DNA from 2 places in the Colwellia sp. BRX8-5 genome. Region 1 is predicted to be linked to the other one. Evidence: predicted binding sites of a transcription regulator. Region 1 holds the regulator's gene; the other holds the start of a gene.
The links. Region 1 encodes sigma-54, which starts transcription at its own class of promoters, with help from an activator protein. Its sites were predicted from a motif close to GTTGGCACGNNNNTNGNNT; they were not measured.

Region 2: the regulator sigma-54 is predicted to act here: its motif matches at 5,277-5,295, upstream of H4J62_RS20550 (PEP-CTERM sorting domain-containing protein).

The regions. Positions count from the first base shown of each region.
Region 1 covers NZ_JACGVR010000007.1:165,366-173,375, reverse strand. Annotated here, with positions in the region: gene mlaE (lipid asymmetry maintenance ABC transporter permease subunit MlaE) at 1-270, opposite strand, end outside; gene mlaF (phospholipid ABC transporter ATP-binding protein MlaF) at 270-1,076, opposite strand; gene H4J62_RS07585 (calcium/sodium antiporter) at 1,393-2,376, shown strand; gene H4J62_RS07580 (KpsF/GutQ family sugar-phosphate isomerase) at 2,420-3,385, shown strand; gene kdsC (3-deoxy-manno-octulosonate-8-phosphatase KdsC) at 3,387-3,932, shown strand; gene lptC (LPS export ABC transporter periplasmic protein LptC) at 3,929-4,495, shown strand; gene lptA (lipopolysaccharide transport periplasmic protein LptA) at 4,476-5,018, shown strand; gene lptB (LPS export ABC transporter ATP-binding protein) at 5,015-5,746, shown strand; gene H4J62_RS07555 (RNA polymerase factor sigma-54) at 5,826-7,334, shown strand; gene hpf (ribosome hibernation promoting factor) at 7,358-7,645, shown strand; gene ptsN (PTS IIA-like nitrogen regulatory protein PtsN) at 7,691-8,010, shown strand, end outside.
Region 2 covers NZ_JACGVR010000042.1:16,123-24,132, forward strand. Annotated here, with positions in the region: gene H4J62_RS18380 (methyl-accepting chemotaxis protein) at 1-564, shown strand, start outside; gene pssA (CDP-diacylglycerol--serine O-phosphatidyltransferase) at 638-1,966, shown strand; gene H4J62_RS18390 (2OG-Fe(II) oxygenase) at 2,035-2,736, opposite strand; gene H4J62_RS18395 (thioesterase family protein) at 2,874-3,272, shown strand; gene ssb (single-stranded DNA-binding protein) at 3,451-4,134, shown strand; gene H4J62_RS20550 (PEP-CTERM sorting domain-containing protein) at 5,376-6,056, shown strand; gene H4J62_RS18410 (DUF4153 domain-containing protein) at 6,459-8,010, shown strand, end outside.

The sequences.
Region 1 (8,010 bases):
TGCGACCATAGGTCCTAAACTGCCTTCAGCACCATAACCCACTAAAATAGTATAGCCTTGTAAAGAGATAACCATGCCTATAAATAAACCGGATACCACCACTATCATCAGTGAAAGTACGCCAACAGAATATAACTGCTGCACCAATAGAGGAAAGCCTTTACGTACATTCGGCACATGAAGCAATGCAGAAAGTAATAAAACTATTGCTCGCCCTAATCCCGTAATCGTGGTAATAATGTTATGACCTAAACTTTGTAAACTATTCATTATTTAGGCTCCTTACCCATTAATTCATCTTGATAAGGGGCGCTAGGAAAATGAAATGGTACGGGACCATCAGCTTCACCTTGAATAAATTGTTGCACCAGTGGTGATGTTTGCTTACTTATCTCTGACGGTGTGCCATGACCAATAATTTTCTTTTCAGCAATAATATAAATGTAATCGGCAATACTCATTACTTCTGTAACGTCATGTGAGACCACAACTGAGGTTAAACCTAATGCTTCATTTAAATCTTTTATTAAGCGAACAATAACACCCATTGAAATAGGGTCTTGCCCCGCAAAAGGCTCATCATACAAAATAAGTTCAGGATCTAAAGCGATAGCGCGGGCAAGGGCAACTCTTCGTGCCATGCCACCAGAAAGTTCGCCAGGTGCTAAATTTCGTGCACCGCGTAAACCAACGACCTCAAGTTTCATTAATACCATTTTTTCAATTAACGATTCTGACAGGGTACTGTGTTCGCGCATCGGAAAAGCAATATTGTCGTAAACACTCATATCGGTAAATAACGCGCCACTTTGAAACAACATGCTCATACGTTTACGCGCTTCATAAAGTGCACTGCGTGATAATGTTGGAATATTTTGTCCGTCAAAAAGTATTTTACCTGAATTGGGTCTGAGTTGACCGCCAATTAAACGTAATAAGGTGGTTTTACCAATACCACTTGGCCCCATTATCGCGGTAACTTTTCCTTTAGGGATCGACAAACTAATATCATCATAGATCACTCGTTCATCACGTTTAAACGTAAGGTTCTGGATATCGACCAAGTTTTCAGGCATAAGATTTATATAACGTCACTGGTTGTTATTATTAAAGTCAGGTGAATTTTACCTGAGCAATCAAAAAACGTCATTAAAATTGCGTTAAAAATGTAAATAAAAATCGTAAGAAAGCGTGTAAAAACGTAATAAAGTGTAAGATTTTACTCTCAGAAGATATATTTTTGCTTTAATGAAATTTTTACTTTGGCTATTTTTTAACAATGGCATGTAAAAAAACCGCCTTTTGGGCACTTTTTTACCAAGATCTGATTATTTCTCTTTGTTTTTGCTTCGCAACCAGCGACAATTTACGCTCTTAATATAGGAGCCCTTAATGTTATTACAGATTCTAATTTTACTTGTTTCACTTGTTACTCTGGTATGGAGTGCTGATAAATTTGTTTTTGGTGCCTCATCATTAGCAAGAAATTTTGGTATCTCACCGATGATTATTGGTTTAACTATTGTTGCCATGGGTTCATCTGCTCCAGAAATGATGATTGCAGCGACAGCATCTTTAGACGGTAACAATAATACAGCTATCGGTAACGCAATCGGTTCAAACATTACTAACATTGCTTTGGTACTCGGTATAACAGCATTATTTCAACCTTTAAACGTATCCTCATCAACGGTAAGACGAGAAATTCCATTAATTTTAATTGTTACCGCCCTAGCCTATTGGATGCTTTCTGACGATTACTTTGGCTTTAACGAAGGCTTATCACTGATGATCGGCTTTTTTGTTTATATATTTGCGTTACTTTTTATCACCATAAGAGCCTCTAAAACTCGGCCAATTGATGATCCATTGATCATTGAAGCTGAACAAGAAGTGCCTGACGCGGTTAGCAAACCTAAATCTTTACTTTGGCTAGTCGTTGGTATTATTTTCTTACCTATGAGTGCTAGCTACCTGGTCGATTCATCCGTTTTTATTGCTAAAGCATTTGGCATAAGTGACTTAGTGATTGGTTTGACCGTTATTGCCGTTGGCACAAGCTTGCCAGAACTTGCTGCAAGTATTATGAGTATTATCAAGAAAGAAGATGATTTAGCGCTAGGGAGTATTATTGGCTCTAATATCTTTAATATTTTGGCCGTACTCTCGCTCGCTGGCTTAATTGCACCGGGCGAAGTAGATTCAGATGCCGCAGCACGTGACGCTCCTTACATGCTTGGCGTTACCGTATTATTATTTATACTGTGTTTTACTCGTCGTGCCGGAAAGTTTTGCATTGGCCGCTTAAAAGGTTTGTTATTAATAGGCGCTTTTATCGCTTATCAAGCGCTACTTTTTAGTCAAATAAAGCAATAACAAACACTATAATAGCAATTTACAAAATAAAAACGGGCTAATAATGAACGATTTCAAACAACTAGCGTTAGACGTTATTCACATAGAACAACAGGCTATTGCAGAGTTAGCCCAGTACATTGATGAGAACTTTGAATATGCCTGTCAGTTAATGTTTAACTGTAAAGGTAGGGTTATTATTGCTGGCATGGGCAAGTCAGGCCATATCGGTGGCAAGATTGCTGCAACGCTGGCGAGCACCGGCACACCTTCTTTTTTTGTTCACCCTGGTGAAGCAAGTCACGGTGATTTAGGTATGATAACCGGTGATGACGTCGTGTTAACTATTTCGCACTCGGGCGAAACCAGTGAAGTGTTAGCAATAGTGCCAGTCATAAAACGTATTGGCGCTAAACTTATTGCGATGACGGGGAATCCAGCCTCAACCTTAGCAAAACTAGGCGATACCCATGTCTGTGTTGCTGTTTCACAAGAGGCTTGTCCACTAGGATTAGCGCCAACATCAAGTACCACAGCAACCCTAGTAATGGGTGATGCACTCGCTGTTGCCTTATTAAATGCTCGCGGCTTTACCGCTGACGACTTCGCACTCTCTCATCCCGGTGGTAGTTTAGGAAAACGCCTATTACTACGTCTTAGCGATATAATGCATAGTGGTGAGCGCTTACCAACTGTAAATGCTAATGCTAAAATTAAGGATGCGTTGGTTGAAGTATCATTAAAAGGTTTGGGGATGACGGCGGTAGTCGACGAGAGTGGTCAATTACAAGGCTTATTCACTGACGGAGATTTACGTCGTATTCTTGATGAACGTATTGATATACATCTTGATACTATTGCATCAGTGATGACAAAAAATCCCACTGTGGCTCATCAAGATATGCTAGCCGCCGAAGGCTTAAAAATCATGGAAGACAAAAAAATTAATGGTTTAATTATTGTTAATGACAATAATATACCTATTGGCGCAATGAATATGCACGACTTACTAAAATCAGGTCTTATCTAATATGCAAACACTCTATGGCGAAATTACTGACACAGCATTCAATACCATGAAAAAAATAAAGCTGCTGATATGTGATATTGATGGCGTTTTTTCTGATGGCCGTATTTATTTGGGTAACGATGGTGAAGAATTAAAAGCTTTTCACACTAAAGATGGCTACGGCATAAAAGCATTAGGCGCCAGCGGTGTCGATGTAGCGGTGATCACCGGGAGAACATCAAATATTGTCGCAACACGTATGTCAGCCTTAAATGTTAAATATATAGTGCAAGGTGAAGAAAATAAATTACCCGCCTTGAAAACGATGGCTAAGCAATTAAAGCTATCCCTCGAGGAAATTGCTTATATTGGTGATGATATGCCTGATTATGAGTGTATCAACGCTGTAGGCTTGGGTATTGCTGTTAAAGATGCCCACCCAAGTATTTTATCTATCGCAAATTACACCACTTTTAACCATGGCGGTTTTGGTGCTGTTCGAGAAATATGCGATTTAATCATGCTTAGCCAAAACACCTTAGCAAATGCTTCGGGTGCGAGTATATGAATCGACTTTATAGTTTAACCTTGTTGTTTTTTCTAATTGCGGGAGGCGTTTACGGTATAATTGAATGGAGAAATTCCTCAGCACCACAATTACAAGCGATTGATAAGACGCTGACCCCTGATTTTATTGCCGAAAATTTACACAGTAATGTTTATAAACATCAAGGAAGCTTAGCTTATGTTGTTGATGCCCATCGTATGGAACATTACCCTGAGTTAAGTATTACCAACTTTGAGTTTCCTCAATACACACTTCATCCAAAAAATGATGCGCCCGCATGGAAAATATCTGCCAATGAAGGCATATTATACAATAACAACCGGGTAAAATTAGCAAAGCATGTCCGCCTGTTAGCAACAGATCCCGATAGCTTATTACAAGAAGTTCAAGGAAAATACTTTGAACTTGATCTAAAAACTAACATCATAAGTTCAGAACAAGAAATTAAAATTATCGGTAAAGGATTTACCATCGATGGTAAAGGTTTAATTGTCGACTTAAACACCAACCAAATGACACTAACTAAACATGTGAAATCAATTTATGAAATTGTTAAAAAATAGCCTACTGTGCTTATTGTTATCAACTCCGCTATTTTCGTCAGCTTTCGCTGAAAAATTTGATATAAAACAAAAGATTGAAATTAACGCTTCAAGACAAGCCGTTGATCTTAAAAATAAAATATTCAGCTATATTGATAACGTGGTGATCACTCAAGGTTCATTAGTTATACGTGCTGATTTAGTACAAGTGCTGACTCAATCTGGCAGTGAAGAAAAAACCTATATCGCTAAAGGGAAGCCAGCAACCTTTAAACAAACCTTAGCCGATGGCACTCCTCTTAGCTTACAAGCAGACGAAATAAGATATGAGCCCGCAAATAATTTAGTGATAATTTCAGGAAATGCGTTATTACAGCAAGAAGGTAGTGAGGTTAGTGGCAGTAGAATTACTTACAATATTGCCACTCAGTATGTTAATGCTGAAAGTAAATCTAACGAACGCACTAAAACGATTTTTCAGCCGAAAGAAAAAATTAAAGCGACAACCACAGACGCGAAAACTCAGGAAAAAATTAATTTATGAGCACTAGCACCCTAATGGCAAAAGGCCTTGCCAAAGCCTATAAAGGCAGAAAAGTGGTTAAAAATGTCAGTATGCAAGTTTCAGCAGGACAAATAGTCGGTTTACTGGGCCCAAATGGTGCCGGAAAAACAACTTCTTTTTATATGATTGTGGGGTTAGTTGAAAGTGATAGTGGCGATATTATCTTAAATGACGAAAACCTGACGTTAGCGCCTATGCATGAGCGTGCGAGAAAAGGCATCGGATATTTACCACAAGAAGCCTCTATTTTTCGAAAACTCAGTGTTTACGACAATATTATGGCTATTTTACAAACACGAAAAGAATTATCAGATGCTGAACGCGAAGAAAAATTAGAACATCTTGTTGAAGAATTCAACATAGGTCATATCAAAGATAATTTAGGCATGAGCTTATCTGGTGGTGAACGCCGCCGAGTAGAAATTGCTCGCGCATTAGCTGCTGAACCAAAATTTATTTTATTAGATGAACCTTTTGCTGGTGTTGACCCAATTTCAGTAGGTGATATTAAAAAAATTATTCTACACTTAAAAGAACGTGGCATTGGTGTGTTGATCACTGATCACAATGTACGTGAAACTCTCGATGTATGTGAACATGCGTATATTGTTAGTCATGGTGAACTTATTGCAGAAGGTACTGCAGATCAAATTCTTGCAAATCAACACGTAAGAGATGTATACCTTGGTGAACAATTCACGCTATAGTAGTCAGTAAATGAATAGTATCTTCGTATGAAAAAAACGAAAATATCCCATTAAAAATAATAGGAAGTTAATGACCTAAATGCGCCCTACTCTACAACTCCGCATAGGACAACAATTAACCATGACGCCACAATTGCAGCAAGCAATCAAATTGCTGCAACTGTCTACGTTAGAGCTTCAACAAGAAATTCAGGAAGCCTTAGAAAGTAATCCATTATTAGAAATGGATGAGTCTTCAAATAATCCCGAAGATAAAAGTACTGACAACCTTGAAGAAGCTCACACTGCCGGTAATGGTGACGTTAAAGAAGCCCCTGCTTCTGATGGTAGCGAAGACGCTACGCCTACCATTGATGAAATCACCACCACTGAAGCCATGGACAAGAACGATATCCCTGAAGAATTAAACATGGATACCACTTGGGATGATAACTACACGGCCGGTGCAGCAAGTTCAAGCTCAGGCCCAGCTTCAGAAGATTATACTTACCAAGGCGAGACTCAAGACTCCATTCAAGATCATTTGCGCTGGCAAATGGAATTAAGCCCTTTTACCGAAACAGACCGCGCTATAGCGACAGCAATTATTGATGCTGTTGATGACGCCGGTTACTTAACGGTATCTAGTGAAGACATTTTAGAAAGTGTTGCCATTGAAGGAGTAGAGCTTGATGAAATTGAGGTGGTACTAAAACGTATTAACCTCTTTGATCCTGTCGGTGTCGCTGCTCGTTCTATTTCAGAATGTTTAATCATTCAACTTAATCAATTTGACCCCGCTACACCTTGGTTAGCAGAAAGTAAGTTAGTTTTGCGTGACCATATTAATCTGCTGGGTAGCCGAGACTATCGTACATTAATGCGTAAAACTCGACTGAAAGAAGAGCAACTGCGCGAAGTGGTGCGTCTTATTCAATCACTTGATCCTAGACCCGGCGATAGTGTGATGAAGAGTGACGATCAGTATGTTATTCCTGATGTGTCTGTTGAAAAGAAAAATGGCCGTTGGGTGGTCGAATTAAACCCTGATACTGCGCCAAAACTTTCGGTGAATCAGCAATATGCTTCGATGTCACGTTCGATGAAGTCGACAGCGGACACACAATTTATTCGCTCAAATTTACAAGAAGCTAAATGGTTTATTAAAAGCTTAGAAAGCCGTAATGATACCTTATTAAAAGTGTCAAACTGTATTGTGCAACGTCAAATTGGCTTTTTTGAACATGGTAATGAAGCCATGCGTCCAATGGTTTTAAATGATATTGCCGAAGCTGTCGATATGCATGAATCAACCATTTCACGAGTGACGACACAAAAGTACATGCATACGCCACGTGGAATTTTCGAACTGAAGTTTTTCTTCTCAAGCCATGTTGGCACCGAAAGCGGTGGCGAATGCTCATCAACAGCTATTCGTGCATTAATCAAAAAATTTGTTGCTGCCGAAATCCCAGCAAAACCACTTAGTGATAGTAAAATGGCTGATTTATTAGCCGATCAAGGGATAAATGTAGCTCGACGCACCATAGCAAAATATCGAGAGTCACTTTCTATTCCACCTTCTAACCAACGAAAAAGTTTACTTTAACGAAAAGATGAGGAATTAAGCTTATGCAAATTAATCTTTCTGGCCACCATGTTGACATTACCGAAGCTTTACGAGAAAACGTCACGACTAAGATGGCAAAATTAAGCCGACATTTTGATCATATCAATAATGTTCATGTTGTTCTCACCGTTGAAAAATCAAATCAAATTGCTGAAGCGACTGTTCACGTTAGTGGCTCTGATTTACATGCAAAAGCTGAAAATGCTGACATGTATGCCTCTATTGATAGTCTTGTTGTTAAGCTTGACCGGCAAATATTGAAGTACAAAGGTAAAACGAATCAGCATTAATGCTGTTTATCGCCTGTTCACTCACCAAAGAATCTAAGTAGTATAATGAAGTTGCAAGATATCCTTACCCTTGATTGCACCCTGTGTGCGATTAAGGGTACAAGCAAAAAAAAACTCCTTGAAATAATTAGCACAACTGCGGCAAAAAAATTCGACAATATTGATACTCATCAATTATTCGAAAGCTTAATGGCGCGTGAAAAGGTTGGCTCTACCGGCATAGGAAATGGCATTGCGATTCCTCATGGTCGATTAACCAACACGTCACAAGTTATTGCTGTATTGCTGACCAGTGAACAAGCCGTTGAATTTGATGCGATAGACAACCGTGCTGTCGATATTATTATTGCGTTATTTGTCCCCGA
Region 2 (8,010 bases), on a different contig from region 1:
CTTATTGATGAATTGGCAAAATATAGCCATGACATTGGTCAGTTTGTTAACGTCATAAAAGAAATAGCCGATCAAACCAATTTGTTGGCACTTAATGCGGCTATCGAGGCAGCACGTGCTGGAGAGCAGGGACGTGGTTTTGCTGTTGTTGCTGATGAGGTGAGAACGTTAGCTAGTCGAACTCAAGACTCTACAGCCGAAATTCAACGTATAATTGCCTTGTTACAATCAGGCACCAGTCGGTCTGTTGAAGCAATGCACCAAGGTGTTGCAATGGCTAAACAAGGTGTTGATAAAACAACACTCGTCAAAACCACTTTTACAGAAGTTACGCATAATGTTGAAGACATTGTTGGTGCGACCTTACAAATATCAACCGCCGTTAATCAGCAAGGTGTTATGGTAAAAGAAATGGCAGAAAATACCCAAAGTATTGCCCAAGACGCAGACTTAGTTATGCAATCAGCAAAAGATGCAGCCGGCGCAGGGGAAAATTTATTAACACTGGCTGACCACCTTACACAGCAACTGTCGCAATTTAAACTCGATGACTTATCGAAATAAAGTGACTGTTTGAACAAATAAGGTATTATTGCCCGTTAAACCAATGTGTTCATAAATTAAGTGGATTTCCTGAATGAATAAAGTATTAGCGGGTATTCCTCTTTTAGCTGAAAATATTACGGTGCTATCAAGCGCAAAACAATATGCTACCGCCTTAGTTCGATTAATTGAAAGTGCGCAATCACGTATTTATATAACGGCTTTATATTTACAAGATGATGCGGCTGGTCAGCAAGTGTTACATGCCCTATATCAAGCAAAGCAAACTAACCCTCATTTAGATATTAAAGTGTTTGTTGATTTTCATCGCGCGCAAAGGGGTCTAATTGGTGATAAATCAGGGCAAGGTAATCGCGATTTTTATCTTGAAGTAGCCTCACAATACAGTGAAAGTATTGCCGTGTACGGTGTGCCGGTTAAACGTAAAGAATTAATGGGCGTTTGGCACTTTAAAGGCATGATTTTTGATAATACTTTACTTTATACGGGGGCGAGTATTAATGATATCTATTTGCACCAAGCTGAAAAATATCGTTTAGACCGTTATTACCAAATTCAATCACCGGCGTTGTGTGAAAGTTTTTGTCAATTCCTTCAACAAACCTTTGTTAAGAGTGAATTCTCGCCGCAATTAAATGTGGCAACTTTACCTAATAAATTACAAATAAAAAATACAATATCTAAGCTAAAAGCGCTATTAAAAACGGTACGTTTTAACTTCTATGCACAAAAACCTGAATCTTTAGCAGGTGAATTATCTGTTGTGCCGCTGATTGGTTTTGGCCGGAGAAAAAATCAACTTAATCAACAGATCCGCGAAACGATTCGTTTATCAAAGAAAAATTTACTGATTTTTACCCCCTATTTTAATTTACCGAAGCCGGTTATGCGAGATTTACGTTCAGCGCTAAAGCGTGGCGTTGAAGTGACTATTATTATTGGCGATAAAAAAGCCAATGATTTTTTTATTGCGGATGAAGATAAATTTTCAACAATAGGTATTATTCCTTATATTTATGAAACCTTATTAAAGGCATTTTTAAAAAGACAACAAAAATACATTGATAACAAGCTGCTGAAAGTGCGTTTATGGAAGCACGAAAGTAATAGTTTTCATTTAAAAGGCATAGTTGCTGACGAACGCTGGCATATTTTGACTGGTAATAATCTTAATCCACGGGCTTGGGGCTTAGATCTAGAAAATGGTTTATTAATTGACGATGCCAAGCAAAACTTATTACCTACGCTCACTGATGAACTGGCAGTTATTAATCAACATACGACATTAATTAGCAGTTACTTGCAACTCGAGTCACAAGATCAGTACCCAGAAAAACCTAAAAAACTGTTAAAAAAATTAAGAATGGCTCAAATAGACCGATTACTGAAACTATTTTTATAAGCAAATAGATAATAGCCGTTCACTTCAGCATGTCATAGGCATGATGAAGTGAAACGGGTATGTTTTTGCTAAGGTTGTGGGGTGTAAATTTTATCTGCGGGGTTAAATAGCATCCATGACGTTAACACATACTTATCTGATGACACCGGTACATTGCCTCTGTGGGTATGAGTAAAGCCACAAGGAGCAATAACCATAGTGCCAGCTTTTGGCTTAACACTTCTTTCTTGATAGAAAAAATCAGTTTCACCACCTTCTTCGACATCATTTAAATATATAAGAAAAAGCAAATTTCTGTGCAAGGCATTATTATCACCAAGCTGTGGAAATATTTCAGAATGCCAATAATTATAATTGCCTTTACCCTGTAAATATTTTTGGGCATTAATCGGGGCGAGCCTAAATAAATACTGTATTAAATTGACTAAATTAGGTCTACCTACCTCTTCAAAGTTATCAGCGGTTAGTTGTACGGGCTGCTTTGTCACAGGGTGCTGTACGGTTAAAGAAATACTGCTGATCAAGCTAAAGTAGTATTTGCTGACATACTCAGTGATATGAGTAATACAGGCTTGTAAAATGGTTTCCAGTGCCGGCTGAAATTCAGCATGCTGATTTAAATAAATATCCTGGCTAATTTTTTTACTAGTATCTACGCCGCCACCGGTACGTCCTTGGTTTTTATGCGGACTCCTTTCAAAATCATGAATGAATCTTTTACAAAACTCTGGAGAAAGGGCGTTAGGGTATAGTTCTATAAAGTCAGTCATAGTTTGATAAGCTTCAATAAATATTGATAATGAAAATACCATAGCAATAGCTTATATTCTATTAACTTCGCTTGTACACTTCAACACAATGAAAAAGTATGTAAAATAAGCTCACTTAAAATCTGTGGAAAATATTTATGTTCAGTGAAAAATTAATGCCAAGATTTAGCGATACCGATGCGCTAGGCCATATAAATAATACCTTGTTACCTGTGTGGTTTGAAGGAGCGAGAGATCCGGTCTTTCGGTTTTTTATGCCTACATTAGATACAAAAAATTGGCAGTTAATTCTGGCTAAAATTGATGTGGAATTCCATGCTCAACTTTACTATGGTGAAGAAATTGAAATCCGCACCTATATAGGTCGTATAGGTGGGTCATCGTTTACTGTTTACCAAGAAGCGTGGCAAAAAAATAAAAAGTGCGCCTCAGGAACTGCCGTTATGGTTCACTTTTGTTTTGAAAATCAATCGTCTTTAAAAATACCTGAGCAGATAAAAATAGAAATGAAGGCTCACCTTTTTCCAGAAGAATAATGTCGGTTTAAAATAATCAAAAAATAAACTTAAAAATGCACTGAAACTCAAAGAAATTTTTTACTCACAGTGATAGAATAATTGCCACTTTTTAAAATTGCATCGATAAATTATTTTATGTTTGTCGATAACGTAAATCAGTAAATAAAATATTTACGCACAAAGATAGGATTTTTTCATGGCCGGTGTTAATAAAGTAATCATTTTAGGTAATTTAGGTAAAGACCCAGAAGTACGTTTTATGCCTAACGGTGGCGGCGTTGCTAATCTTACTATTGCAACTTCTGAAACCTGGAAAGATAAGCAAACTGGCGAGCAGAAAGAAAAAACAGAATGGCATCGTGTTGTTATGTTTGGAAAATTAGCTGAGATTGCTGGCGAATACCTTAAAAAAGGTTCGAAAGTATATATCGAAGGTTCATTACAAACGCGTAAGTGGGCAAACCAACAAGGCCAAGATCAGTACACCACTGAAATCGTTGTACAAGGCTTTAATGGCTCTATGCAAATGCTCGACTCACGTGGTCAAGGTTCTGGCGGTCAGTCAGCTGGCGGTTTCTCTGGTCAAGCTTCACAGCAGCAAGGTGGCTTTTCTGGGCAATCATCACAGCAGGCTCCGCAACAAGCACCACAGCAACAAGGTGGTTACTCTCAGCAAGCGCCACAACAAAGTCAACAACCTGCTTATGCACCAGCACAGCAACAAGGTGGCTTCAATGCACCACAGCAGCAAGGCGGTTATTCACAACAAGCACCACAGCAGCAAGGTGGTTTTGCAAATCAAGGACAACAAAAGCAATCAGCTCCTAAAGTTAACCCTCAAGAGCCAACGATTGATTTTGATGATGATATCCCGTTCTAGCGAACAATCAGTCTTAAAGTGCCAATTTAGTCACTAGAACTCAATCAAACCCAACGTAACTGTTGGGTTTTTTGTCTTTAGTCTAAAATTTTTATTATTGTTGTAGAAGCTAAATAAAGATCGAAACAAAAATCCCATGCAAGCTACTTATGCCGTTGAGTACAAATGTGCTTTTGTGAATGAAGATAGAAACAAATGTTGCAGTAAGCTTTATCTATTAAAAAAACACTCTAAATAAAGTTGGAACCTGTCTTCAACTGCCATAATTGAACCTTAATAATTATTCGAAAAACATCATGAAATAACTGTGTTAACGTCTCCTGTGTGCGCTAAGCGGAATAAAAATTTTGATATTGAGAGTGTTTGTCGAGGTCAACTAAGCACCCGTTAGTTGACCTAAGCAAGTTCGACAGCTAACTTAATAACCCTCAGCTTAGCGGACGTCCCCCAAATCGACTTTGATGCTAATTTCAGGATAAAAAAAGTAAAAATGATGCTATAGAGCGAGGACAATCTCTATGACTGCTGAAAGCTCAAAGCCGACTGTGGAGTTCAACCTTTAGATGTTAACTATGATACAAAAGTAATTGTTGATCGAATAAGAAATCAAAGTTCGCGTTATCAACATTCGAATTCACTAGCAACGGATAAAACTCTGTTAGTATGCATATATTGAATTCCACCATCTTGTTTTATGCTAATCTCATGAATATAGAAATAGATAAATTACTATAAAATCAATATCTTGATTTTATAGTAAGACCAATGAATGACATGTCAAACCAACTGATTACAAGTCAGTTGCTAGGTGGTAAATATGTGTTGAATATACTGGTATGTAGTGATGTTACGGTGTTGGAATACAACAATTAGCATCACTGAGTTTTAATCAATTACACTACTGAAACACTTGTTTTAAGTGGTTTCAGCATGAATGTTGTAGTGGTTTATATCAGGTTAAAGATGAAATTTAATCATCTAATAATATTTTTATACTAAAACTAGTTTTATTTACAGTTTGTTAATATTGTTCAATCGAAACAACTGGTTGACAAGTTGTTTTTTGTCAGATTATTTTACAGTGTTACTTAATTAAACACTGCATAAATTATCATAATATTGAAATTGTTTGATATTTTAATTTTGGTATGTTTTTTGCATAAAAGCAAGTATATTAATAAATTACTATTTAAACAATTACCTACCAAATCTAATGGAAAGGGATTAAAAAGGAAGCTCAAATGAAGTTTAAATTTTATAAGAATCTAATTATTAGTTTTATGTTGGTCTGTGGAATGCAAGCTAACGCGGGGTTGATAACTGGTGGTAACGAATGGTTAGAATTAGATATAACTAGTGGTAAGTCAAAGTTATATGTAGAAACCAATATCTTAACTCAGAGTCAGTATAAAGATTACGAATACGCGACTGCAACTCAAGTTAATGAGCTTTATTTAAGCATGACCGTCGGAGTATTTAACGCTTTAGACAATCAGGGTGGTTGGATGCAACTGAACGGTCTTACCGCACAGCAGAAGCAAGTTTATGATTGGTTCGCCGGAGGATACTCACAAAATCGGTCATTTGGCTTCACCGGAGTCACAACGTCAAAGTATAACCGTGGGTACATTAACGTGCGCAGCCCAAATACGACTGGCGCGTTTTGGGTCGGGCATATCGACTTAATGTATAATACTGTAAACGGCGTTAATACTGATAGGGGACATAACGATCGTCCAATTGGTGATAATATCAGTTTAGCGAATACCGCGGGGATCACACGAAACACAAAGACTGAGGACCAGGTGTGGATGCAGCACGCATTAGTTAAGAAAACTGATGTGCCGGAGCCAACCACACTCGCTATTTTTGCATTAGGAATGATTGGTTTAGCATCACGTCGATTTAAGAAACAATCCTAATAGAGTTTTTAATATTGATTCTAGAAAACATCAATTGTAATGATTGGTGTTTTTTTGTTTCTGATGATGGTAAATCAGATTGTTTCACCACTAAACCATCACCATAGGATTAAGTATTCTTTGCTAACCCTGATGAATAAAGACTTCAGGGTAACATTGTTAGCACTACTTTAAGCCAATTGGTAGATTTAGCTACAAAATACTCTCCTATCGAATGACCGCAATGGTGGCGGAGTTGCCAGTCATGGAATAAATTATTGGTTAGGGGAATCTATGCCCTCTGAAATGCTCATAGTTGACCTAACCACTTGAAAAGCTTAATGTCTGCTATACAACTATCAGAAATTGAATACTAAAAACGACTAAAGCAAATAACTAACAATATTAAATAAGAATAAAAATATGGATAATCAATTACCAAAACCTTTAATCATCACTATATCCCTCATTCAAGGGATCTTATTAACTCTGTTGTACCAAAGTGTCGAACATAAAATATGGCCTTCTACAGAGCCTATTTGGTTAATATCGTTAGTTACTGTTTCAATTAGCTTCCCTTTACTCACACTATTATCAATTACAAAAACTAATAGCAAAGCGACAGTAAAATATTTATTACCTTTTACTTTATTATTATCTGTTTTAGGTGCTTATGTTGGCTATCAACAAGAACCAATAGAATTTGTTAACAATGGCAGTGTTATCGGTATATTTTGTTTTACTGCTCTTATAGCTGCTTTTAAAGCGTTAATGTATATCCAACAATATCTAAGTCATGAAGAAATTAGTTACAGCTCACTTTTTAAATTATCATGGCGAAATTTTATTATATTCGGTGAATGTTGGTTATTCGTTTTAATTTTTTGGGGAATCTTACATTTAGGGGCTGGATTATTTTCTGTTTTAGAAATTGAGTTCTTTAAAGAGTTATTAAGAAAAGATTGGTTTGTTATACCCGTATTAAATCTTGCTTTCGGTTTTGCCATTATAGTTTTTAGAAATATTATTTTCACGGTTGATAATATTTCTACAATTCTGCAAACATTAATTAAATTTCTTTTACCTGCATTAACCATCGTTTCATTAGGTTTTCTAGCAACATTACCTTTTACTGGTCTAGATACACTCTGGAAGACGGGTACAGGAAGCTTGTTGGTAATGTGGTTACAAGCATTAACATTGTTTTTCGTGAATGCCGTTTATCAAGATGCTTCCCATGAACGTCCATATCATAATATTTTACACAGACTAATTTTTATTGGAGTAGGTGTATTACCCATTTATAGCCTTATTTCATTTTATGGCCTCTGGCTTCGTATTGACCAATATGGATTAACAGTTGATCGTTGTTGGGCTGTTTTAATTTGTGTTTTACTTGCATGTTTTTCTTTCGGTTATTTAATTGGCATTATTAAAAAGCGGGATGCATGGTTAGAAACACTCAGTAAAGTTAATATATCTATGGGAATTGTTGTCCTTGTTTCTATGTTATTGGTTAATTCTCCACTATTAAACTTTCAAAGTATTTCAGCTTCAAGTCAATTATCACGATTGCATGATAGTGAGATAACATATGATGAATTTGATTATCAATATTTTGATAGATCTTTAGGACGACAAGGTTATATAGAGTTGCAAAAACTTAAGACCGAATTAAAAGATTCAGCTCCTGAAAAGATAGCTATTATTGATAGAATGTATGTAAACCATCAGAATATTGCTAAAGATGAATTAAGTCTTGAAGATTTTCTGCAATTTGTTAATTATTGGCCTAGTAAAAATGAGTTTCCAGAAAATTTAATTGAAGCTGTTTATAGCGAAGAAACTAAGAATGAATGGACTACATATCGCGGAAACAATTATTATTTCATTGCTAAAGATTTAAACGAAGATGGTGAGTTAGATTATATAGTTATTGAAGAAAATAATCATTCTACATCCGCTGACCTGTGGT